DNA from 2 places in the Atlantibacter sp. MEI4A-1023 genome. Region 2 is predicted to be linked to the other one. Evidence: predicted binding sites of a transcription regulator. Region 2 holds the regulator's gene; the other holds the start of a gene.
What was found. The regulator LexA, encoded in region 2, represses DNA repair genes until DNA is damaged. The targets are predictions, from matches to a motif close to TNCTGTATGTACATACAGNA.
Positions count from the first base shown of each region.

Region 1 (8,001 bases), 1.7 Mb from region 2:
TGCTACTGGGGCGACCGCGAATGCGATCTGGCGATGCTGCCGCTGCACCCTGACCAGGCGCCGCAAATTTACGATGGCTACCAGTCTGTTTCCCCCTTACCCGCAGGCTTTCTCCAGCGCCAGCCGCTGTACCAGCTCTATACCCTGTTAAACCGCGCCATTTTGTTTGGCGGTAATCATCTGGTGGCGGCGCAAAAAGCGCTGGAAAGGATACTGGCGGCTTAACGACAACGCTCCCGCCCGGGAGCGTTTTTTTACATAAAGCCCAACAGCTTAAAGAAGAAATACCCGGCAATAATCACAATGACCGGCAGGATATACAGCGGGAATATCTGGAGAAAAATAGTATGGCGAGGCACAACGATGCGATCTTCTAGCTGTGCTTTAGTCAGGCCGTCGGCCCCTTTCGCCTGTTCCAGAATCAACTGGTCCTGAATACCTTCGCGCAGGAAGCGCGCCTGGCGGCTCATCCGTGCGCCGGACGCCTGTAGCGCCAGCCCGACGAAAATGAAGATAAAGATAATCCAGAACGTGACATTCGCCTGGTGCTGGAAGTCAGGCAGCGGCGAGTTGTACCAGAAAAAATTCAGGAACGGCGTATTAAAGCGCATCATATCAATCATGATATGGGCGAAATCCAGCATCACGGCATTGATGCCCGGCTGCTTTTCGCTGTGCTCATACATAAATTTCAGTACTGAAATCAGCGTTGAAATAACTGCGGGTATAAAGATAATCCACCCGGCAAGGCGTTTTATAACAGCAATGCGTCCAGCTTGTTGGTACGTCATTCTTTCCCCTTTTAAGACGCTACATTCTCGAAAACAAGTCTACCTGCTCAACAGATTCTCCGCCTGAAGTTTACTGCGAAATTCACAAAGCGGTAGCGATAAGCTGATTTTCAGGCTATTGATAACACAACATGTTAACCACAGGAGTGATTACCGATGCCTGATTCGCGCCCGATCCTCGCCGCGATTTTCGATATGGATGGCCTGCTGATTGATTCAGAACCGCTATGGGATAAAGCGGAGCTGGAAATCATGGCGACACTTGGCGTGGATGTCACCCGCCGCCATGAACTGCCTGATACATTAGGTTTACGCATCGATTTGGTGGTGGATCTCTGGTTTATCCACCAGCCCTGGAATGGCCCTTCAAAGGCGGAAGTGACCGATCGCATCATCACCCGGGCGATTACCCTGATCGAAGAGCAACGCCCTGCACTCCCTGGTGTACCCGAGGCGGTGGCGATATGCAAAGCGCAGGGGCTAAAAGTGGGTCTGGCGTCGGCATCTCCGCTGCGAATGCTGGAAAGCGTGCTGTCGATACTGGGTTTACGCGACCAGTTTGATGCCGTCTCATCGGCGGAAAAACTGCCGTACAGTAAGCCGCACCCGCAGGTTTATCTGGACGCCGCCGCCAAACTAGGCGTCGATCCGCTGTGCTGCGTCACCCTGGAAGACTCCGTCAACGGGATGATTGCCACCAAAGCCGCGCGGATGCGTTCAATTGTGGTGCCCGCAGCAGAAAATCGTGCCGACCCGCGCTGGGTCCTCGCTGACGCTAAACTCGACTCGCTGGAACAGCTCACCCTTACCCATCTTCGGGGGTAATTTCCCGCTCTAAAGACGGCTCAGGCCGTCTTTTTTATACCCTCATCATATTTTTGAAACATTGTTTTATTTTATCTTGGTTATTTTATTTTCCCTGCCTATGATCTTCTCAATAACATTCAGTAGATAACGAGGACATTATGATTCTTGATGCATTTAACCTTGCGGGTAAAGTCGCGATTGTGACGGGTTGTGACACCGGGCTGGGCCAGGGAATGACGCTAGGGCTTGCCCAGGCGGGCTGCGATATCGTCGGCGTCAACCGCAAAATTCCGCACGATACCGAGCAAAAAGTCACGGCGCTGGGACGACGTTTTACCGCCATTCAGGCTGACTTAAGCCGTCAGGATAATATCGATGCCATTGTACAGACCGCTGTAGAACGCATGGGCCGGGTGGATATTCTGGTCAACAACGCCGGTACTATCCGTCGGGAAGACGCGCTGAATTTCACCGAGCAAGACTGGGACGACGTCATGAACCTGAATCTTAAATCGGTATTCTTTTTATCGCAGGCCGTGGCCCGGCAGTTTATCGCCCAGGGCGGCGGCGGAAAAATCATTAATATCGCCTCGATGCTCTCCTTCCAGGGCGGCATCCGCGTTCCCTCTTATACCGCCTCGAAAAGCGGCGTGTTGGGGTTAACCCGGCTGCTGGCCAATGAGTGGGCAGCACACAACATCAACGTCAACGCCATCGCACCGGGTTATATGGCGACCAACAATACCCAGCAACTGCGAGAAGACGCTGCCCGCAACCAGGAAATCCTCGATCGCATCCCCGCCGCGCGCTGGGGCGAACCGGCAGATTTGCAGGGCCCGGCGGTATTTTTAGCCTCCGACGCCTCGGCCTATATCAATGGCTACACCATCGCCGTGGATGGCGGCTGGCTGGCACGCTAACGCGATGAAAATCCGGTGACAAAGAGTTACACCGTCACCGCTTCCGTCTACTGTATAAAAACCCTATACTGGATGAATTGACAGTCAGCTTTTTTCTGGGTTTTTAACATGACGGCGGAAGGCCACCTTTTTTTCTCCATTGCGTGTGCGGTGTTTGCCAAAAACGCCGAACTCACCCCTGTGCTGGCGCAGGGGGACTGGTGGCATATTGTTCCGTCGGCAATTTTGACCTGTCTGCTGCCGGATATCGATCACCCCAAATCGCTGCTTGGCCAGCGGCTAAAGTGGATCTCTAAACCCGTCGCCCGCGCCTTTGGTCACCGGGGCTTTACCCACAGCCTGCTGGCGGTGTTTATCGCCCTGACGCTGTTCTATCTCAAAGTCCCCGATAGCTGGATTATTCCGGCAGACGCTATTCAGGGTATGGTATTGGGTTATCTCAGCCATATTCTGGCGGATATGCTAACCCCGGCGGGCGTTCCGCTGCTGTGGCCCTGTCGCTGGCGCTTCCGTCTGCCGATCCTGATGCCGCAAAAAGGCAACCAGCTTGAGCGGGTGCTGTGCATGGCGTTCTTTGTTTATGCCGTGTGGATGCCCCAGGGCCTGCCAGAGAATAGCGCTATCCGCTGGTCATCCCAGATGATCAATTCACTGCAAAATCAGTTCGATCGCTTTATTCATCACCAGACCGAGCGTTAAACCAGCAGAAAACCACTTTTGGATATAATCAATTCCATTTGATTATAAGAACCCCCCGCGTCTTCTGTTACCCTTTGCGCCATAAAGACGGGCCACTTCGAGCCTGTCAGTGAAACAGGAGAACGGGGATGAATTTTCCATTAATAGCGAACATTGTGGTGTTCGTTATCCTCTTGCTGTTGCTGGCGCAAACCCGCCACCGGCAGTGGAGTCTGGCAAAAAAAGTATTAGTGGGTCTGGTGATCGGCGTGGTCTTCGGCTGCGTTCTGCATGCGATTTACGGCGCAGATAGCCCGGTCCTGAAAACCTCTATCCAGTGGTTTAACGTGGTCGGCAATGGCTATGTGCAACTGCTGCAAATGATTGTGATGCCGCTGGTGTTCGCCTCCATTCTGAGCGCGGTCGCCCGCCTGCATAACGCCTCCCAGCTCGGTAAAATCAGTCTGTTGACTATCGGCACGCTGCTGTTCACCACGCTTATCGCGGCGCTGGTGGGGGTGCTGGTGACTAACCTGTTCGGCCTGACCGCAGAAGGCCTGGTGCAGGGCACGGCGGAAACCGCCCGTCTGAGCGCCATTGAAACTAACTACGCCGGTAAAGTGGCCGATCTGAGCGTGCCGCAGCTGCTGCTGTCGTTTATTCCGAAAAACCCATTTGCCGATCTCACCGGCGCGAACCCGACCTCCATTATCAGCGTGGTCATTTTCGCGGCGTTCCTCGGCGTGGCGGCACTGAAACTGCTGAAAGACGATGCGCCGAAAGGCGAGCGCGTGCTGACCGCTATCGATACCCTGCAAAGCTGGGTGATGAAGCTGGTTCGCCTGGTGATGCAGTTAACTCCGTACGGCGTAATGGCGCTGATGACCAAAGTGGTTGCCAGCTCTAACCTGCAGGACATCATCAAGCTGGGCAGCTTCGTGGTCGCCTCGTACCTGGGTCTGGGCATCATGTTTGTGGTGCATGGTCTGCTGCTGGCAGTGAACGGCGTGAGCCCGCTGAAGTACTTCCGCAAAGTCTGGCCAGTACTGACTTTCGCCTTCACCAGCCGTTCCAGCGCCGCGTCTATTCCGCTGAACGTCGAAGCGCAAACCCGTCGTCTGGGCGTGCCGGAATCTATCGCCAGCTTCGCGGCCTCCTTTGGCGCGACTATCGGCCAGAACGGCTGTGCGGGTCTCTACCCGGCGATGCTGGCGGTGATGGTGGCGCCGACCGTGGGTATTAACCCGCTGGACCCGATGTGGATTGCCACTCTGGTGGGCATTGTGACCGTAAGCTCCGCAGGCGTAGCGGGTGTGGGCGGCGGCGCAACCTTCGCCGCGCTGATCGTGCTGCCCGCAATGGGCCTGCCGGTGACCCTGGTGGCGCTGCTGATTTCCGTTGAGCCGCTGATCGACATGGGCCGTACCGCGCTGAACGTGAGCGGTTCCATGACTGCCGGTACGCTGACCAGCCAGTGGCTGAAGCAAACTGATAAAGCGATCCTGAACAGCGACGAAGAAGCCGAACTCGCGCACCGTTAATCGCCCTTCAAAAGCAAAAAAACCGCATTGAAAAATGCGGTTTTTTTTTATTTCAGAAATAGCCAGAAGCTAAACGAGATCTTGCTTAATCTGTGACGCCCAGCGCTGCGCAGACTCCGGGATCGTGAAGGTCGGGGAGCGCAAAAAGCCGTCATTCACCAGCACGAAGGCGACATATTTTCCCCGCAGCATCCAGACGTCTTTGAATCCTTCCATGCGTACCGCGTGTTCCGGCGGTGCAGGTTCAATCCGTGGCGTATACGTGATAACACGACGATTTTGTTGGCGTAAAGGTTTCATCAGCAGCAATCAATATCAAACAATCAGATTCGTGCCTCTATGATAACGGATCTCACGCCTCCCTGCAGCCCGACCTCTGGCCCTGAAAAGCAGCGCGTCGGCATTGTTCTATAGTTAGAAGGGTTTTTACCTAACAACGACCCCATTTTCAGCAATGAAATCAGGAGACGAGTTAAATGTCGCATAACGATAAGCCCTCACACCAGGCGCCGATCCACGACGCCAGTGAATCACAACCCGGAATGGATTCTTTGGCTCCCGAAGACGGTTCGCACCGCCCGGCCCCGCAACACAGCGCACCCGGCGAATACCCTACCGCCCCCGGCAGCCTGAAAGCCCCGGACACCTCAAATGAAAAACTCAATGCGCTCGATAATTTCCGTAAAGGCAGCGAAGATTTCCCGCTCACCACCAATCAGGGCGTGCGCATCGCCAACGATCAAAACTCGCTGCGCGCCGGCACGCGTGGCCCGACGCTGTTAGAAGACTTCATCCTGCGCGAAAAGATCACCCACTTCGACCATGAGCGCATCCCGGAGCGTATCGTCCACGCGCGCGGCTCGGCGGCTCACGGCTATTTCCAGCCCTATAAAAGCCTGAAAGATCTTACCAAAGCAGATTTTCTGAGCGATCCGGAGAAAATCACCCCGGTGTTTGTGCGCTTCTCAACCGTGCAAGGCGGCGCAGGCTCGGGGGATACGGTGCGTGATATCCGTGGTTTCGCCACCAAGTTTTACACCGAAGAAGGGATTTTCGATCTGGTGGGCAATAACACGCCGGTGTTCTTTATTCAGGACGCCCACAAATTCCCGGACTTTGTGCATGCGGTCAAACCCGAGCCGCACTGGGCTATTCCGCAGGGTGCCAGTGCCCACGACACCTTCTGGGACTACGTTTCCCTGCAACCGGAAACCCTGCATAACGTGATCTGGGCGATGTCGGATCGCGGTATCCCGCGCAGCTATCGCACCATGGAAGGCTTCGGCATCCATACCTTCCGGTTGATCAACGCCGAAGGCAAAGCCACCTTCGTGCGCTTCCACTGGAAGCCGGTCGCCGGCAAAGCCTCGCTGGTATGGGATGAGTCGCAGAAGCTGATTGGCCGTGACGGCGATTTCCACCGCCGCGAGCTGTGGGAAGCGATTGAAGCGGGCGATTTCCCGGAATATGAGCTGGGCCTGCAATTGATCCCGGAAGAAGACGAATTCAAATTCGATTTCGACCTGCTCGATCCGACCAAACTCATTCCCGAAGAGCTGGTGCCGGTGCAACTGGTGGGCAAGATGGTGCTCAACCGCAACCCGGACAACTTCTTCGCCGAGAACGAACAGGCGGCGTTCCATCCGGGCCATATCGTCCCCGGTCTGGACTTCACTAACGACCCGCTGTTGCAGGGGCGTTTGTTCTCCTACACCGATACCCAAATCAGCCGCCTCGGCGGGCCTAACTTCCACGAAATTCCGATTAACCGCCCGGTTTGCCCGTACCACAACTTCCAGCGCGACGGCATGCACCGCATGGATATCGACACCAACCCGGCGAACTACGAGCCGAACTCCATCAACGACAACTGGCCGCGCGAGACGCCTCCTGGCCCGAAACGCGGGGGATTTGAATCCTGGCAGGAGCGTGTCGAGGGCCATAAAATCCGCGAGCGCAGCCCATCGTTCGGCGAATATTATTCCCATCCGCGCCTGTTCTGGCAGAGCCAGACGCCGGTTGAACAGCAGCATATTATCGATGCCTTCAGCTTCGAGCTGGGCAAGGTCGCCCGCGCTTACATTCGCGAGCGGGTGGTGGACCAGCTTTGCCATATCGATGTTTCTCTCGCCAGCGCGGTGGCGGAGAACCTGGGGATCACCCTCACCGACGAGCAGATCCACACCGCCCCGCCGAAGGATGTCAACGGCCTGAAGAAAGACGCGGCGCTCAGCCTGTACGCGGTGCCGAGTGGCAGCGTGAAAGGCCGCGTGGTGGCGATCCTGCTTAACGACCGTGTGTGCGCTGCGGACTTACTGGCAATCATGCAGGGCCTGAAGCGCCAGGGCGTGCACAGCAAACTGCTCTATTCACGCATGGGTGAAGTCACGGCGGATGACGGTTCGCAAATCACCGTAATGGGCACCTTCGAGGGTGTGCCGTCGCTGACGGTCGACGCGGTCATCGTCCCCGGCGGCACGGTCAGCGGCCTGCTCGATCGCGGCGATGTGCGCTACTACCTGCTCGAAGCGTATAAGCACCTGAAGCCGATTACGCTGTTGGGTGATGCCCGCCAGTTTAAATCGGTGTTGGGGGTGGATGCCCAGGGCGAAGAAGGAATTATTGAAGGCGATGATGCGCAGGGCTATGCGGTGGAGACGCTGCTGACGCTGTTACAGAAGCATCGGGTGTGGTCACGGACCAACAAAATCCCGGCTATCCCGGCATAAATACGGCGCCACGGCATGAGCGCCGTGGCGTTCATGGCTGGTGTAGAGACATAAAAAAACCTGCCGAAGCAGGTTTTTTTATGCGGGACGCAAAACTTACTGTTTCGCTTTCGGCGCCTGTGGATCGGTGTCGTATTCGGCACAGGTCTGGTAGCCGGAGTTGATCACGTGGCCGGTGTCATCCAGCGCCACAAAGTAGGTTTCCGCTTTGCCGTCGCGCTGACCCAGAATGTAGGTCTGGCAAGTACCGCGAGCGTGGATCATGCTCACTTCAGAAGATGGCTGGCCGGCAAGCTGGCGAACCTGTTCACGGCTCATGCCTTTCTTGACGTCTTTTACCACGGGCTGAGTAATTTGGTCTTTAGTACGGTCATACGCCGTACAACCTGCCAGCATTGTCATGACAGCCGCCGCACCCAGTAATCCTGCAAACTTGTTATTCATTATGTCTTCCTCTTGTTTCTGCGTGTGAAGTAAGCCTGGAAGAGAAATTAACCTTTTTCAAGTCGTTAGAGCGTAACGGCATTTTTTAGGA
Region 1 covers NZ_CM149568.1:2,617,191-2,625,191, forward strand. The annotation lists gene ACVV26_RS12580 (fructosamine kinase family protein) at 1-225, shown strand, start outside; gene ACVV26_RS12585 (YniB family protein) at 255-791, opposite strand; gene hxpB (hexitol phosphatase HxpB) at 948-1,616, shown strand; gene kduD (2-dehydro-3-deoxy-D-gluconate 5-dehydrogenase KduD) at 1,757-2,518, shown strand; gene ACVV26_RS12600 (metal-dependent hydrolase) at 2,627-3,217, shown strand; gene ACVV26_RS12605 (L-cystine transporter) at 3,346-4,737, shown strand; gene cedA (cell division activator CedA) at 4,807-5,037, opposite strand; gene katE (catalase HPII) at 5,214-7,466, shown strand; gene osmE (osmotically-inducible lipoprotein OsmE) at 7,563-7,910, opposite strand.
Region 1: ACVV26_RS12600 (metal-dependent hydrolase) is a predicted target of LexA. The motif match lies at 2,585-2,604, and genes of this name have one in related genera.

Region 2 (8,001 bases):
CTGTGTCCCTGCACAGCGGAAAATGTTGGCGGCAAATGTCCCTATGAAAGACAGGCGTCAGAGCCCTGAAAGCGCGCCGCCTTCAGGCGGCTCATGTTCATTATTTGTAAGTCTTTAATATTTATAGATGTGGTTTTTTTCAATCGAACTGATACGTATGGATGAGCTTGCGAAAAACGAAGCGGAAGAACGATCCTGCGCACTGTCGGCGTTTTGGACGGATCATGATAAAATAAGCGTTTTACGTGACCCATGGGGATGCTGATGGATACGACGACGTCACAACATATGCTTGCCCTGGCAGAAGATCTTTGCCAGCAACGAAACGTACGCCTGACCCCGCAGCGCCTCGAAGTGTTGCGCTTAATGACGTTACAAAAAGGCGCGATTAGCGCTTACGATCTCCTGGATTTGCTGCGCGAATCCGAGCCGCAGGCTAAGCCGCCGACAGTCTATCGGGCGCTGGACTTCCTGCTGGAGCAAGGGTTTGTTCACAAGGTTGAATCAACCAACAGCTATGTTCTGTGCCATCTGTTCGATCAACCGACGCATACTTCAGCGATGTTTATTTGCGACCGCTGCGGCGTCGTCAAAGAGCAGAGCGCGCAGGGTGTAGAGAAGATCATGGATGCGTTAGCCGCCGATATGGGCTTTACGCTGCGGCATAATGTCATTGAAGCGCACGGGCTGTGCTCAGGCTGCAAAGAGGTAGAATCGTGCCGTCACCCGGAACACTGTGGTCACGACCATTCAGTTCAGGTGAAAAAACGCGGTAAGTGAAGGCGTTAATGGTACATCCTTGTACCTGGCAGGGTAGCCATGAGGGTGGCTAAGCAGAGAAACGACGGGGATTACCAGCGGTAATCGTTACGGGTTTCCCAGTCTTTTACTTCGTTCTCTGCCTGATCTTTCTCGTATCCATAACGTTCCTGGATTTTCCCTACGAGCTGATCGCGTTTACCTTCGATAACGGTCATATCGTCGTCAGTGAGTTTACCCCACTGCTCTTTCATTTTACCTTTGAACTGTTTCCAGTTACCGCCGACTTCGTCTTTATTCATGATGTAGTCCTCATCGTTCGGTTATAAACGCTAAATGTTTATCGTCCGTGTTTAACAGTTATTATCTGCTGGACGTGATAATGAGTTTAGTCGACCATTCCGACTCGTTTGAAACATTCAGAATCTTTAACCAAGCGCGAAAGATAAAAATCGGCATTAATGATACAAAAATTTTATATATCAAACAGATATTCAGAAATTAAATGAGAGTCAGCAGATGTAACTAACCATGACCCGTCTCGTTGAACCAGCTATTGCGCTGCCAGTGGCGCCGCCAGATGAGCCATAACGACAGCCCGCGCAATGCCAGAAATACCGCTACCGCCAGCCATAGCCCGTGATTACCCAGCCAGGGCAAAGCGATTAATGTCACGCCGAAACCCGCAGCCGCCACGGCCATACTGTTACGCATTTCCGCGCCACGGGTAGCGCCGATAAACATGCCGTCCAGCAGATAACACCACACGCCAACCAGCGGCAGCACAACCTGCCAGCCGAGGTAACGATCCGCTTGCTGTTGTAAAACCGGCAGCGAGGTCAGTAGCGCAACAATATGCTCGCCCCAAAGCGCATAAACCGTAGCGAACATCAGCGCCACCAGGCCCGCCTGGCGACAGGCGGCATGCCAGACTTTAATCAGTTGGTTGCTGTTACCTGCGCCGTAAGCCTGCCCGGAATGGGCTTCCACCGCATAGGCGAAACCATCCAGTGCGTAGGCGGTGAACGTCAGCAGCGTCATCAGGACGGCATTCACCGCCACCACATCGCTACCCATCCGCGCCCCTAAAATCGTGACGCTGGCGAAACAGATTTGCAGCAGCAGCGAACGCAGCATAATGTCGCGATTGAGCGCCAGTAAACGCCAGATATCGCCGCGCCAGGCAGAGAGCAGCATTGCCGGATTGATGCCCCGCAGCGTCATGACATGCCAGGCCATCAGCAATCCGACGATCAGCGTGATGTATTCCGCCGCCACCGTTGCCAGCGCAGCGCCCTGCACGTTCATATCCAGCCCCACCACCAGCCACAGGTCGAGTGCGATATTCAGCACATTGCCAACAACCAGCAGGATCACTGGCGCTCGCGCGTACTGCACCCCCAATAACCAGCCTAACAGCACCAGGTTCGCCAGCGTCGCAGGCGCGCTTAGCCAGCGGATTTCCAGAAAGCGCCGCGCCTGATGTAATACTTCTTCGCTGCCGCCTACGATATGCAACGCCAGGTTAATCAGCGGGGTCTGTAACAGCATAATCGCCACCCCGGCCAGCACCGCCAGCAGTAGCGGTTGCACCAGGGCTCGCGCCATCGCCTGCGGGTTTTTTGCACCAAATGCCTGGGCGGTTAACCCGGTGGTGCTCATTCGCAGAAACAGCAGCAGCATAAACAGAAAACTGGTGGCGGTTGCGCCAATGGCGACACCGGCTAAATAAACGGGGCTATCGAGATGGCCGATAACGGCGGTATCCACCAGGCCGAGCAGCGGCACGGTAATATTGGAGAAGATCATGGGTAGCGCCAGGCGCCACAATGCTTTATCAGCAGACGTGAAAAATGGCATGACGCAATCCGTAGCGGTAGGGAATTCTGGAAAGCAAAAAGCCGTAACGCGGCGCGCTACGGCTTCAAATCAGACAGCAGAGCTTACAGCCACTCGCCGTTGCGGATCACGCCGACAGCAAGCCCTTCGATAGAAAAGGCCTGCTGGCGCAGGTCAACAACGATTGGGGAGAATTCGCTGTTTTCCGGCAGTAACTGCACCGTGTTGCCCTGTTTGTTCAGGCGCTTAACGGTCACTTCGTCATCGATGCGCGCGACCACCACCTGGCCGTTACGTACATCCTGAGTTTTATGCACCGCGAGCAAATCGCCGTCCATAATCCCGATATCTTTCATCGACATACCGCTAACGCGCAGCAGGAAATCCGCGCTGGGCTTAAACAAGCCGGGATCGACCTGGTAATGGCCTTCGATATGCTGCTGAGCTAACAGCGGTTCGCCCGCGGCAACGCGCCCAACCAGCGGCAACCCCTCTTCCTCTTCCACCAGCAAACGCAGACCGCGCGATGCGCCAGAAACGATTTCAATCACCCCTTTACGCGCCAGGGCTTTTAAATGTTCTTCTGCAGCGTTAGGAGAACGAAAGCCCAGACGCTGTGCAATCTCCGCACGAGTGGGAGGCATGCCGGTTTGGCTGATGTGATCCCGAATGAGATCAAACACCTCTTGCTGTCTGGCCGTTAAACTTTTCATTCCGCCCCCTGGGTGCATATACAGTAATGCTGTGAGTATATACAGCTAACGGTGATTTTGAAACCACAAAATGAGCAAATATCCGCATGTTAGCGACATCTGGAAGAGTTATCGCAAATTTGACCAGAGCAATATGCCCCAGGTCATCAGCGCCAGTAAAATAGCAAACAGTACCGCCGCCGAGCCCATGTCTTTGGCGCGCCCGGAAAGCTCATGAAATTCCGGGCCGATGCGATCGACCACCGCTTCGAGGGCGCTATTAAGGATCTCAACTATCATCACCAGAATGACGGAGCCAATCAGCAACACCCGGGTAATCGGATCGACATCCAGCCAGCAGGCGATAGCAATGGCGACAATCGCCGCGACGCCCTCCTGGCGAAACGCCGCTTCGTTCTTCCAGGCGGCGCAAATGCCTTTCCAGGAGTAACCTGCTGCTTTAATTATTCGTATCAACCCGGTGGTGTTATTCGCCATGAAAGGAAACCTTTTTAAAAAACGCGCATCAATAGCAGTGAGCAACGAAACGTAAGCACCACAGAAATTCCCGGTTGTTTCTGATATTCTTGCGGTGCAATTGCATTGTTAACCAGAGGCTTTACATCGTTTATGTCCGGCTGGCCACGAATTTACTACAAATTACTTAATTTACCATTACGCGTACTGGTAAAAAGCAAATCCATTCCGGCGGATCCGTGCGCCGAACTGGGGCTCGATACCTCGCGCCCGATTATGTACGTTCTTCCGTACAACTCGAAGGCGGACTTGCTGACGCTGCGCCAACAATGTCTGGCACACGATTTGCCCGATCCGCTGGAGCCTCTCGAAATTGACGGCACTCTGCTGCCGCGCCATGTGTTTATTCACGGCGGGCCGCGGGTATTCACCTATTACACGCCGAAAGAGGAGTCGATTAAGTTATTCCACGACTATCTCGATCTGCATCGCAGCAATCCGCAACTTGATGTGCAGATGGTGCCGGTGTCGGTGATGTTCGGGCGCGCGCCGGGCCGTGAAAAAGGCGAAGTGAACCCGCCGCTGCGGATGCTGAACGGCTTGCAGAAATTTTTTGCCGTTTCCTGGTTAGGGCGCGACAGCTTTGTACGCTTTTCGCCCTCGCTGTCGCTGCGCCGCATGGCGGATGAACACGGCACCGATAAAACCATTGCCCAGAAGCTGGCGCGAGTGGCGCGTATGCACTTCGCCCGCCAGCGCCTGGCCGCCGTAGGGCCGCGTTTACCGGCGCGTCAGGACCTGTTTAATAAGCTGCTGGCCTCTAAAGCCATTGCCCGCGCGGTAGAAGACGAAGCGCGCAGCAAAAAAATCTCCCATGAAAAAGCCCAGCAAAATGCCGTGGCGTTGATGGAAGAGATTGCGGCGAACTTCTCTTACGAAACCATTCGTCTGATGGATCGCATTCTGGGCTTTACCTGGAACCGCCTCTATCAGGGCATTAATGTGCACAACGCCGAGCGGGTGCGCCAACTGGCGCATGACGGTCACGAACTGGTGTACGTTCCCTGCCACCGCAGCCATATGGACTATATGCTGCTGTCCTATGTGCTGTATCACCAGGGCCTTGTGCCGCCGCACATCGCTGCGGGTATCAACCTGAACTTCTGGCCAGCGGGCCCGATGTTCCGCCGCCTGGGCGCGTTCTTTATTCGTCGTACGTTCAAGGGCAACAAACTTTACTCCACGGTGTTCCGCGAGTATCTGGGCGAACTGTTCAGCCGCGGCTATTCGGTGGAATATTTTGTTGAAGGGGGCCGTTCCCGTACCGGTCGCCTGCTGGACCCGAAAACCGGCACCCTGTCGATGACCATCCAGGCGATGCTGCGCGGCGGCACCCGCCCTATCACGCTGGTTCCTATCTACATCGGCTATGAACACGTGATGGAAGTGGGTACTTACGCCAAAGAGCTGCGTGGCGCGACCAAAGAGAAAGAGAACTTCGCGAAGATGGTTAGCGGGCTGAGCAAGCTGCGCAACCTGGGCCAGGGCTACGTAAACTTCGGCGAACCAATGCCGTTGATGACGTACCTGAACCAGCACGTGCCCGAATGGCGCGACTCCATCGACCCGATTGAAGCGATCCGACCTGCCTGGCTGACGCCGACAGTGAATGCCATCGCCGCCGACCTGATGGTGCGCATCAACAACGCGGGCGCGGCTAATGCCATGAACCTGTGCTGTACGGCGCTGCTGGCGTCGCGTCAACGTTCGCTTACCCGCGAGCAGTTGACCGAACAGCTCGGCTGTTACTTAAGCCTGCTGCGTAACGTGCCTTATGCGCCGGATGCAACGACACCAGCCCAATCCGCCAACGAGCTGATTGAGCACGCGCTGCAAATGAACAAGTTTGAAGTCGAAAAAGACACCATCGGCGACATTATCATTCTGCCGCGCGAGCAGGCCGTGTTGATGACCTACTACCGCAACAACATCCATCATATGCTGGTGCTGCCATCGCTGCTGGCGGCCATGATCGCCCAGCATCGCCACATTACCCGTGAAGAGTTGCTGCGCCAGGTTGAAGTGCTCTACCCGATGCTGAAGGCGGAGTTGTTCCTGCGCTGGGAGAAAAGCGAGCTGGGCGCAGTGCTTGATGCGCTGGTGGATGAGCTGTTGCAGCAGCAGTTAATCGTGGAAAACGGCGAGAAATTGCAGCTTAACCCGGCCCGTTCACGTACGCTCCAGTTGCTGGCGGCAGGGGTGCGCGAAACGCTGCAACGCTACGCCATCACCTTCTGGCTGCTGAGCGCCAACCCGTCGATCAACCGCGGCACTCTGGAAAAAGAGAGCCGTACGGTGGCGCAGCGTCTATCGGTGTTGCACGGGATTAACGCGCCGGAATTCTTCGACAAAGCGGTATTCAGCACCCTGGTGTCGACACTGCGCGACGAAGGCTTTATCAGCGATACCGGCGATGCCGAACCGGCCGAGACCATGAAGGTTTACCAGCTTCTGGCAGACCTGATTACCTCGGATATTCGGTTGACTATCGAAAGCGCGGCGGCTCAGGCGAGCGACGCATAAAGACAAAACAGGCGGGAAATCCCGCCTGTTTTATTTAGAGATGTTGGTAACTGAACACCAGCCCGATAAACAACACTAAGCCCACATAGTTGTTGTTCATAAACGCCTGGAAACAGGCCGCGCGCTCGCGATGCGCAATCCGTTTTTGCTGATACGCGAACAGCCCGCCCGCAATCAGGATCGCCGCGTAAAACACCGCGCCCAGCCCGTTTAGCCAGCCCACCAGCGCCATCAGGCCCATCACCACCACCTGCAAAATACCGATAATCAGCTTGTCGTGACGACCGAACAGAATGGCCGTGGATTTGATGCCGATTTTAACGTCGTCATCACGGTCGACCATGGCGTATTGCGTATCGTAAGCCACGGCCCAGCAGATGTTAGCGATAAACAGCAGCCAACAGCTGAGCGGCACGCTTTCACTCACGGCGGCAAAGGCCATTGGGATAGACCAGCCGAACGCAGCGCCCAGCACTACCTGCGGCAGATGGGTATAGCGCTTCATAAACGGATACACCCACGCCAGCGCCAGCGCCGCTACCGACAGCAAAATGGTCATGGTGTTGAGCGTTAGCACCAGCAGGAACGACAGCAGCACCAGCCCGACAAACAAATTACGCGCTTCTTTTTCGGTTACCGCACCGCTGGGCAGCGGACGGTTGGCGGTACGTTTTACATGCCCGTCGAATTTGCGATCGGCATAATCATTCACCACGCAGCCCGCCGCACGCATCAGCCATACGCCTGCGACAAACACCGCCAGGATCCACAGCGGCGGCAGGCCTGGGGTGGCAATCCATAACGCCCATAGCGTCGGCCAAAGCAGTAACAGCGCGCCGATAGGTTTATCTGTGCGCATCAGGCGGTGATAAGCCAGCAGCTTATTTTGCTTGAGGCTCCACTCCATTATTTCTCCTCCTGGTACAACGGCGATGCAGCCAGAAATAATTCAGTCAACAGTAACGGTTTACCGGATAAACGCAGACGGGAACGGCGCCCCCATAAATTTTCGCTGCGCCCCACCTCAATATAGTCGCGCGTCAACGTTGACTGGGTAAAAAGATAGCGGCCCAGCGGGGTTCCGCCCAACTGCTGCAATGCCAGTTCCGGCCCGCACAGCGTCGACTCCGGCACCACGGTGCGGCCAATCAGCCAGGGTTCGCCATCGCCGCACAACACAATTTCGCGCAGCCAGTAGCGTGATTCCTGCGGCAGGCAGGCGCGTTCGTCATCGGGCAATTCCTGCCCGATAAAGCCTTCAAAGATAATATCGACATGCACTTTACGGCAAAACTGCTCGAAGCGTTTGGTCATCGAGTCTTCAAGCAGCAGCCAGTCGCGCAATTCGCTATCCAGCTCGGGAAGGGTATCGAAAAAGGTCAGCGCACGCAGTGACGTGAGCGCAGGATGGGACATGTGTTGCTCTCCGGAACCAGGTCTTCCGGCATTGTAGCGCAGAAAGGCAGGAAGTTGGCGGAGGAAACGTCACCAATAACGATTTAGCGCAACAAATGCGCAACAAACGCGGCGGCAAATAAAAAAAGGTGCGCCGAAGCGCACCAACCTTACAAGCATCAACAATGCGGGGTGGATCACCCCTTGCCTTTTACACTGCTGATAAACGTTGAACGGGCGGAGGTAGAACCCAGAC
Region 2 covers NZ_CM149568.1:4,327,009-4,335,009, forward strand. The annotation lists gene zur (zinc uptake transcriptional repressor Zur) at 265-780, shown strand; gene ACVV26_RS20535 (CsbD family protein) at 852-1,061, opposite strand; gene dinF (MATE family efflux transporter DinF) at 1,285-2,619, opposite strand; gene lexA (transcriptional repressor LexA) at 2,703-3,311, opposite strand; gene ACVV26_RS20550 (diacylglycerol kinase) at 3,420-3,788, opposite strand; gene plsB (glycerol-3-phosphate 1-O-acyltransferase PlsB) at 3,921-6,350, shown strand; gene ubiA (4-hydroxybenzoate octaprenyltransferase) at 6,385-7,257, opposite strand; gene ubiC (chorismate lyase) at 7,257-7,766, opposite strand; gene malM (maltose operon protein MalM) at 7,943-8,001, opposite strand, start outside.